Regions from separate parts of the Lysinibacillus sp. RU7 genome, predicted to be linked through region 2. Evidence: riboswitches for the same ligand, from Rfam matches in the RefSeq annotation. Region 2 holds a riboswitch; the other holds the start of a gene.
The links. Region 2 has a riboswitch for FMN ahead of ribE (riboflavin synthase). Riboswitches for the same ligand answer to the same signal wherever they lie in the genome.

Region 1 (4,772 bases), on a different contig from region 2:
CACCTTGACGTAGCGAAGATTTTTGCATCCGTTGTGCCTGCAACATTTCTTCTCGTAAAATAGCACGAAGCTCTGCATCAGAAATCAAATTCACGTCATTTTTCCTGACATCTTTTACATTTCGCAGGTCAAATACTTTTTTGACCCCCGCCATATTAATTCCCTGGTCAAGCAGTTCTCGAATTTCTAATAATGCATCGATATCATCCAACGAAAACATACGTCGATTCCCTTCAGACCTTGCCGGGGCTATTAACTCATGTTCTTCATAATAACGGATTTGCCTTGCGGTTAGTTCCGTTAATTGCATGACCATGCTTATAGGGAGTAACGGCATCGCCCTTCGAAACTCTCGACTCATCATCATCCCCTCCATTTTCTAACTTCACTTTACATTATGTTATGTATTTTATCAATATTATGTTATAAAACTTAACATACAGAGTTTCGATTAATTTTATCGCAAGTTCAGATGAAATTACAACTTGCGACAAAATAGCATAAATACTTTTTAAGACACCTTAATTTCCCACAAAAAATACAGCTCAAGTAATCCACTTAAGCTGTAGGCTTCTTCATTATTTCATTTTCCGTACAACAGCACGTATAGGCGATGCATCTCCCCCTTGAATCGCAAGGGGTAAACCGATAAACTCATACATACCCGCATCAACATCTTTTAAAAATAAATTTTCAATAATATAAATACCCACTTGTTTACACGTATGATGTGCAACTAAGCTCACATCATCTAATGCATCAACTGACGGCGCATCGGTCCCAACAACACGCACTCCTCGATTGGCAAGAAAGCGAATCACCTCTGGAGCAATCGTTGTAAAACCTTCATCAAAATGGTATAAATCCTGTACGACTTTCGTTTTAAAAAATAGACGCTCCACGTTATGTAACTCGAGACTTTCCACATGTTCTAACTGAATGCACTTCACTCCTACAACATCCACTATTTTCACAGCGCCTATAAACAACTCTAGCGACAACGCATCAATCGCCTTCCCAAAATCATCGTAATGGTACGGTGCATCTACATGTGTCCCCGCGTGTAAGCTCATCGTAATTTGCCCGACATTCGCCCCGTCCTCTGTTAACGTCGCATCCTGCTTATATGAAAACGCTGTATCCCCTGGCCAAATGGGCATATTTTTATGTAACGGCATCGTAATATCAATCCACATATTCATTACTCCTTCTATCATTCATCGTTCCATACCAACGATACAATAGAACTACATAGCACGGAAGGAATTTATCCCGAGTTAAAACGCAAAAACGCAGCCACGAACGTGACTGCGTCTATTTTATGATAAATATTGTAAGCGTTGTTTAGAGATCCACGTCTTCATCGTACGGAATAATACCGTAATAATGACGATTAATAACACACCTTTAACTAAATTAAACGGTAAAATCCCTTTCACAATCGTTTCATATGATTCTAAATGGAAGTTTAAGAAGTATGCATACATCGGTAAGAACGCTACATAATTGAGCAACGCCATCCCTAACGACATGGAAATGGTACCGGCGATTAAGCCTACCATTAAACCTTTTGATGTCGTGAATTTTTTATAAATATAGTAAACAGGTAAAATGAATAACACACCCGTCGCAAAGTTTGCCATATGTCCCACTGGCACGCCTGTTGGTGCACCTGAGAAAATCCAGTCTAAAATATTTTTCACTAACTCTACTAAAATACCGGCAACAGGCCCCATCGTAATGACCGCGATTAATGCCGGTACATCACTGAAGTCAATTTGTAAAAAGGCTGGGAACCATGGTAGAGGAAAGTTAAATAACATTAATACGAAAGAAATGCTACTTAACATGGCAATGGTTACGAACGAGCGTAACTTTTTGTTTTGTTTTGTCATAGAAATCTTCTCCTTTGCTGATTCCATCTCGCAAGAAGAAAGGTATTTCGGTCGTCTCCATGAAAAAACCCTTACGTAACATAAACGTAAGGGAGAATAAGGCACACTGAAACAGGTGTTATCATATCATTTTTTTGTATCACAAATAAAGCTAGTTCCCATAGCTTTTTCGGTATACAAAAATAGACGATATTTTTTCAAATAACGACCGTACCTTCACCTTCTCCCATCCAGACTATACTGTCGGCTTTGGAATTTCACCAAATCCTGCACACTAAAAAGTGGCTCGCGGGCTGAAGAAGCACTGTTGCAATATCCTCCAAAATGGTCAGAAATCGCGGCTTCTATTACCGCCGGTCGGGAATTACACCCTGCCCCGAAGATGAATCAAATATGAAATTGTCTTACACCTATCATTATAGGTTATATTCTAAATTTGTAAAGTACTTTCCTTCGTTTTTCTCCGACTATCTTTGTAGGAATTCTATTGATAACCGATTTGCACCTACTGGCATTGGTAACACTTGCGTAAAATTAAATTCTTGCCACTCTGTCTGCATAACATTCTCAAAACGCACTTGCTTATCGAAGCTAGATGCCGTTAATAACATAGCCTCTATCATATACATCGCCTGTTGCGGATCAAATGCTTCTAAATCTAACGGTTGTGTGAATGTAACCGTCACAATATCCTCTTCCGTTACGGTATAATCCACACCTGATAAAATAGCCGATTGATAAATATCATTATTTTCCGTTTTCATAAACTGCAATGCTTCTGTTACCGTATCGAATGTTTGACGGAAATTTGGTGATAAATAAATGCCACCTGATTGTTCATCAATAAAATAACTATAGCGCTTCTTCTCCGTTAATAGTAATGGCTTACTCGACTCTCCTACTTCACTAAACGTCATTGCTGAGCCTTCCTCACTTACGATTTCCACCGTGTCATAACTTTCCCCAAATGTATCGACAAGCATCCCGATATACATAGACATCGTACCAGAAGCGGTATCATAGCCATGGTTTTGTGGTAATGTATGCACAACTGTTAACCCTTGCTCTTCCACGATTCCTTTCACCGGATGATAATCATGAAAGCCCGCCGCTTGTTCGTCAATTAGCGCTGCATACTTCTGATACATCGCCACTTGTGACGGGGAATCCGTGCCGAAATCCTCTATTAGTTTGTCATTTGGAATAATGATTGTCACAGGTACACTCTCTGCATCATCACCCGCTAAACCGATATAAAAAGCTTTACTACTTTCTAACTGTTCGGGATAAACAGCTGTACGCATATCTTCAAGCACAAAGTTCCGTATCATCATCGGGCTTCCGCTCGTCATTTCTCCTTCAGCTTCTTTTGTTGCCATATCTGCATTTTCCATTGAAGTAGAGGCTATGTCTTGCGACTTATTACCAGATATATAGTACACACCACCAAATGCAAATAACAATAAAGCAGCTGTTAATCCATATATACCAAACAAGCTTCGTTTTTTCTTTATGACTTTTTGTACGGGTACTTCTTCTTCAAAAGCTCCTGCTTCTTTTAATTTTGCGAAGACGTCTTCTTTCGAACGATTATCTTGAATTTTTGGTGCTTGCGATAATAACTTTTCGATTTCTTGCTCGCCCCATTTTTCATCCTTCATATCGAATTCGCCTCCTTTTCTTGTTGAATCATTTTCTCGCGCAGTGCTTTAATGGCCCGATGTTGTGTTGTTTTTACTTTCCCTTCTGTCCACCCTAAAATACCGGCTGTTTCAGCGATGGAAAGCTCTTGAAAATACCGCATCACAATCACCATTTTTTGATCACCCGTGCATAGTTCTAACACCTCAAGTAAACGATTCATCTCATCATCTAATTCAACAAATTGCTCTGGCGATTTGACCGGAGAAATCAGCTGTTCTTGTTCCCAATCAAATGCATCAAATGTATGGCGATCCCGTACATTAGCATTCCTAAAATAATCAATCGCAACATTTTTAGCAATCGAAAATAGCCATGTCTTTTCAGAACTTTTGCCTTCAAAACGCTCATATGCTTTTAGTACACGCACATATACTTCATGCGATAAATCTTCTGCTACTGTCCTATTTTTGACTAAGTAGATTAAAAACTGAAAGACATCTTGGTGATAGTTATCATACAATCGATGGAAAATGGATTCCTTCATCCACTCCACCCCCGTTCTTATAGAATTAGTCGTATGTACATCATGAAAGTTTCAAACGGCTCGTCATCCAAACACCTAATCTCTTGCCAGTAAAAAGGAGGTGTTCTGAAAGCTCTTACTTTCTGGACACCCCCTTTTACTATATTACATCGGTAAATAAAACGTAAATACTGTCCCTTGCTTTTCGACACTCTCTACTTTTATATTTCCTCCATGTGCTTCTACAATATTTCGGGTAATGGCAAGCCCAAGACCTGTACCACCTTTTGAACGAGTACGCGCCTTATCTGCTTTATAGAAACGTTCAAATACATAAGGAAGATCGTCTTGTGGTATACCTATTCCTGTATCACTTACCGAAATTTTCGCGTACGATAATTCATTTGTGAGTGCTACGGTTACCGTTCCTTCTGCTGGTGTATGACGAATTGCATTATCAATTAAATTCGTTAATACTTGCTCAATGCGATCTTCATCTAATGAAATGAGCACATCCTCTGGTAGCTCTGAAGCAAACTGCAAATGAATGTGGTTTTCTTTGGCGACTTGCATAAACTTTTGCGTCATGCGTTCGAGTACTACTGCGATGGGTACTTGCTCTTTATATAAGCGCAAATGTCCCGATTCCATACGAGCAAGGTCAAGTAAATCGGTCACAAGACGACCCATCCGCTGCGATTCATCGTAAA
Region 2 (4,772 bases):
GACTACATACAAAAAGAACAAAATCAAACGATTGGGGAATTAGTCAATAAGCTGCCTGTCAAATACCGTGAAGTCATATGGCTCTATTATTATATTGAATTAACAATTCCCGAGATTGCGGATGTGTTAAAATGTTCCGCGAATACCGTGAAAACACGTTTAGCAAGAGGACGAAAATTAGTCAAAATAACGCTGGAGGAGGGTCACTATGAGTATGAATATTAAAAAAGAACTTGAGAAATCTATTCCTACGTCCTTACATTTAACAGAGCAAGAAAAAGCAAAGATTCGGTACCGTGTGCGTTCATCTCCTCCTCCTACCTTTCAAGTAAAACCTATAATGGTATCTATTTTAGCCGTTATGCTGATCGTCATTTTATTATTACCGACTTTACAATCCGTGGAACAGAGTGCTTCTAATAGTGAATCATCTATTACTGATGAACAAGTAATAGAAAATAATTCGAATGAACTAACAATGAATCATTCACCACTTTCTCTGACGGATGAACAAAAACGACAATATCATGCACAATATGTGAAAATTGTAGAACAAGCGATGGAAAAGAAAGTGGGAATATCTATTGCTGTATCCCCAATAGATGAGTTTAAAGAAGAATATTGGGTTGAACCGAAAGAATTTGAACAGCGGATTCAATCGATGGTCGATGGACACTTAGCAACAGAACGTGAAAAAATCCGCGCTATATCTACAACGCCTGAACAAGCAGTCATGAATGGAGATGGAAGTGTAACAAAACCAACATATATATACTTTTCTGATATTTTAGAGGAGATTGAAGTAACAGGTCACTTCCAAACACAATATAGTGCCTATCATGACCGCCAATTGTTTATAGCAGCAGACGCTATTTCAACACAATTAGCAAGTTCTTCTGGTACATGGGAGCAAACATCCTATCAAGCTTCTTTAATAGATGGTGGTCGAACGTATCGTATTCGGATTGAAGGAATTTTCGATTTAAATAATATAACATATGAAAAAGCCTTTACAATCGAATTTAGATGTGATGCATTTGGCAAAATGTATTAAAGTACTCGTATGTAGCACGCCTCCTCGAAATGAGTGGGCGTGTTATTTTGATAAAGAAAAAAATCAACAAAACTTTTACATTTTATACCTTTTAAATTCAACTTTTCGATTTATAATAGAGATGTAACCTAATTCGAAAGGAGCAGTTTTAATGAAGACTAAAGTAGTGTTTTTCGAAGTTCCTGGTGGTACAGACAAGTGGTTAAATGGATATCGGAAAGATACGATGCCTATGGTGGATGCGCTGAAAAAGCGCGGACAAGAAGCAGAAGTCATTTTCTTTACGATTGAAAAACGCGATGAAATTTTTGACTATGTGAAAGAAAATGCCATCGCCTATGTTTCGCGCATTAACCCTGGCAATTTAAAGCATGAAGCGGAATATTTTGATATGTTGCGCGAGTTATGTGCGCTCGGTGTAATTGGTATGCCGCATCCTGATGCGATGATTGGCTATGGCGCAAAAGATGCATTAGTAAAACTGCGTCATACATCCCTTGTGCCTGAAGATACATACGCTTACTACACGATGGAAGAATTCAAGTCGACATTCCCAAAAAGTTTACTTGGTGGCGAGCGTGTATTAAAGCAAAATCGTGGCTCAACAGGCGAAGGCATTTGGCGTGTACAACTTGTAGATGCGTTAACTGAAGATGCAACAGAAGTACCACTTGATGCCAACATTAAGTGTACAGAAGCAAAAGACAATCATGTTGAATATCACACACTCGGTGCCTTTATGGATTTCTGTGAGCAATATATTATTGGCGCAAACGGAATGCTTGTCGATATGCCGTTCTTACCACGCATTAAAGAAGGGGAAATTCGTTTATTAATGCTACGTGACACACCTGTCAATGTCGTTCATAAAAAACCTGCTGAAGATGCAGATGCCTTTAGTGCAACGTTATTCTCAGGTGCACAATATCGCTACGATGCTCCTGAAGATTGGGCTACATTAGTACATGAATTTTTAGCACAATTACCTGACATTACGTCTTTACTTGGTGGATATGACTTACCACTTATTTGGACAGCCGATTTCATTTTAGATACAGATGAACACGGGCATGACACGTATATTTTAGGTGAAATGAACTGCTCCTGTGTCGGCTTCACTTCTCAACTCGAACTTGCTGAAAGTGTGGCAGAAGAAATTATCGCTTGCATCGGGACAGAAGTGGAAACAGCTGTTTAACCGGTACTCCTATACAGTTAGTCCCTTCGGTGATGAAGGGACTTTTTTATTTACGCGGATTTGAAGTGTTTTTACGCGACTTTAAAGGCGTTTTACGCGACTTCCCAATTTTAATTTATAGCTTTCTCCGAATATAATGCTATAATATAGGACAATGATAAATAAAGTCCTTCGGGGTCGGGTGTAATTCCCAATCGGCGGTGATAGATTTTTCTTAAGCCCGCGAGCGTAACAGCAGGATTTGGTGCGAATCCAAAGCCGACAGTAATAGTCTGGATGGAAGAAGGAAGCGATTTTCTCAAAAAACACATGTTTTTTGAGGTTTCTTTCGTATACTCAAAAATGACCCCCAAGTGAATTTCACTTGGGCTTTTTTATCGAAAAAAATATTTCCTTCGGGGTCGGGTGTAATTCCCAATCGGCGGTGATAGATCTTTTTCTTAAGCCCGCGAGCGTAACAGCAGGATTTGGTGCGAATCCAAAGCCGACAGTAATAGTCTGGATGAGAGAAGGAGCGAAAAATCAGTCTTTTTAAAGGCTTATTTCGTGATGCCTTTTTCATCAACCCCTACTTTCGTTAGGGGTTTTTATTTTTGATGGAGGTGAGTCACATGCAATGGAGAAAAGCTTTACATTCCCCTTTTGCACCAATATCTGTGCGTAAAAGAGGTGATGACAGCTAATGTTTACAGGAATTATTGAAGATTTAGGAAAAGTAACAGCCCTCAAATCAGGAAAAGATTATATGGAGCTGACGATTTCCTCTAAAAAAATAGTCGAGGATATACATCTAGGCGATAGTATCGCCGTCAATGGTGTGTGCTTAACGGTGACAACCTTTACGAATGATACGTTTACAGTCGATGTGATGCCCGAGACGGTGAAAGCATCGAGCATTCAATCTTTAACACGAGGGAGCCTAGTGAATTTAGAACGCGCGATGGCTGCGAACGGACGCTTTGGTGGACATTTCGTTTCCGGTCACGTAGACGGAATCGGCACCATTTTAAAAAAGCGCCCCGTTGCGAATGCCGTCTATATTGATATCGCCATTTCACCTGAGCTAGCGAATGTGTCCTTACCAAAAGGATCGATTGCGATTGATGGCACGAGCTTAACGATTTTTGAATTAACGAATAAAACAGTAACCGTTTCTTTAATTCCACATACGTACAAAGAAACATTACTTGGCATAAAAAAAGAAGGCGACATCGTCAATATTGAAACGGATTTACTTGGTAAATACGTACTGAATCATTTCAAACAGCAAGAGAAGTCTGGCATTTCACGAGACTTTTTATTACAACATGGGTTTTAGGGGGGATTTTGAGTGTTTCATACAATTGACGAAGCATTAGAAGATTTAAAGGCTGGAAAGGTCATTATTGTGGTCGATGATGAAGATCGCGAAAACGAAGGAGATTTCGTCGTGTTAGCAGAGCATGCCACACCCGAGAATATTAACTTTATGGCGGTGCATGGACGTGGGCTCATTTGTACACCGCTCTCCCCTGCCCTAGCTGAGCGATTAGCCCTCCATCCGATGGTGAGCTACAACACGGATAATCATCAAACAGCGTTCACCGTCAGTATTGATTATAAAACAACGGATACAGGCATTAGTGCATTTGAACGCTCTGACACGATTTTGCGCCTACTAGACCCTGCTACTGTCGCAACCGATTTCCGTCGTCCGGGGCATGTGTTCCCGTTAGTCGCAAAGGAAAAAGGCGTACTCGTGCGCAATGGACATACCGAGGCAGCCGTCGATTTAGCGCTTCTTTGCGGCTCGCAGCCAGCTGGTGTCATTTGTGAAATTATGAATGAAAACGGCGATATGGCGCGTGTACCAGAGCTAATCGAGATTGCGAAAAAGCATGACTTAAAACTAATTACGATTGCAGATTTAGTGCGCTATCGTTATGAAAAAGAGCAGCTCATTACACGTGAAGCAAGCATCCACTTACCGAGCGATTTCGGTACGTTCCGCATGAATGGGTATTCGAATTTACTCGATGATAAAGAACATTTAGCCCTTTACACAGGCGACCTAGCAACGGAAGTAGCACCCCTCGTCCGCATTCATTCAGCTTGTGTAACAGGTGATATTTTCCATTCCAAACGTTGCGATTGCGGACCGCAGCTTCATCAGGCACTAGACATGATTCAACAGGAAGGTGCTGGTGTCGTTCTTTATATGGCGCAAGAAGGACGCGGGATTGGGCTATTAAATAAATTAAAAGCATATGAATTGCAAGAACAAGGCTACGACACAGTAGAAGCGAATGAACAATTAGGCTTTGCGGCTGAAATGCGCGATTATGGGCTTTGTGCACAAATGTTACGCGACCTTGGCATTACGAAGGTGCGCCTACTGACAAATAATCCAGCAAAAATTGCCGGCTTAGCACAATACGGTATCGAAGTGGTAGAACGTGTACCTTTAACGATTGATGCCGTACCAGAAAATGAATTTTACCTTGAAATCAAAAAACAAAAAATGAATCATATTTTTGCATA

Region 1: it holds a riboswitch for FMN, as region 2 does, so the genes downstream of both, AC3II9_RS00660 (ECF transporter S component) here and ribE (riboflavin synthase) in region 2, are expected to answer to the same signal.

Annotation. Positions count from the first base shown of each region.
Region 1 is NZ_JBYQFK010000001.1:137,413-142,184, reverse strand. It holds gene AC3II9_RS00670 (MerR family transcriptional regulator) at 1-361, opposite strand, end outside; gene AC3II9_RS00665 (cyclase family protein) at 579-1,196, opposite strand; gene AC3II9_RS00660 (ECF transporter S component) at 1,320-1,895, opposite strand; FMN riboswitch at 2,110-2,283, opposite strand; gene AC3II9_RS00655 (hypothetical protein) at 2,363-3,556, opposite strand; gene AC3II9_RS00650 (RNA polymerase sigma factor SigX) at 3,553-4,104, opposite strand; gene AC3II9_RS00645 (ATP-binding protein) at 4,228-4,772, opposite strand, start outside.
Region 2 is NZ_JBYQFK010000006.1:164,474-169,245, reverse strand. It holds gene AC3II9_RS06650 (sigma-70 family RNA polymerase sigma factor) at 1-225, shown strand, start outside; gene AC3II9_RS06645 (hypothetical protein) at 209-1,054, shown strand; gene AC3II9_RS06640 (Cj0069 family protein) at 1,206-2,252, shown strand; FMN riboswitch at 2,416-2,544, shown strand; FMN riboswitch at 2,640-2,770, shown strand; gene ribE (riboflavin synthase) at 2,935-3,570, shown strand; gene AC3II9_RS06630 (bifunctional 3,4-dihydroxy-2-butanone-4-phosphate synthase/GTP cyclohydrolase II) at 3,583-4,772, shown strand, end outside.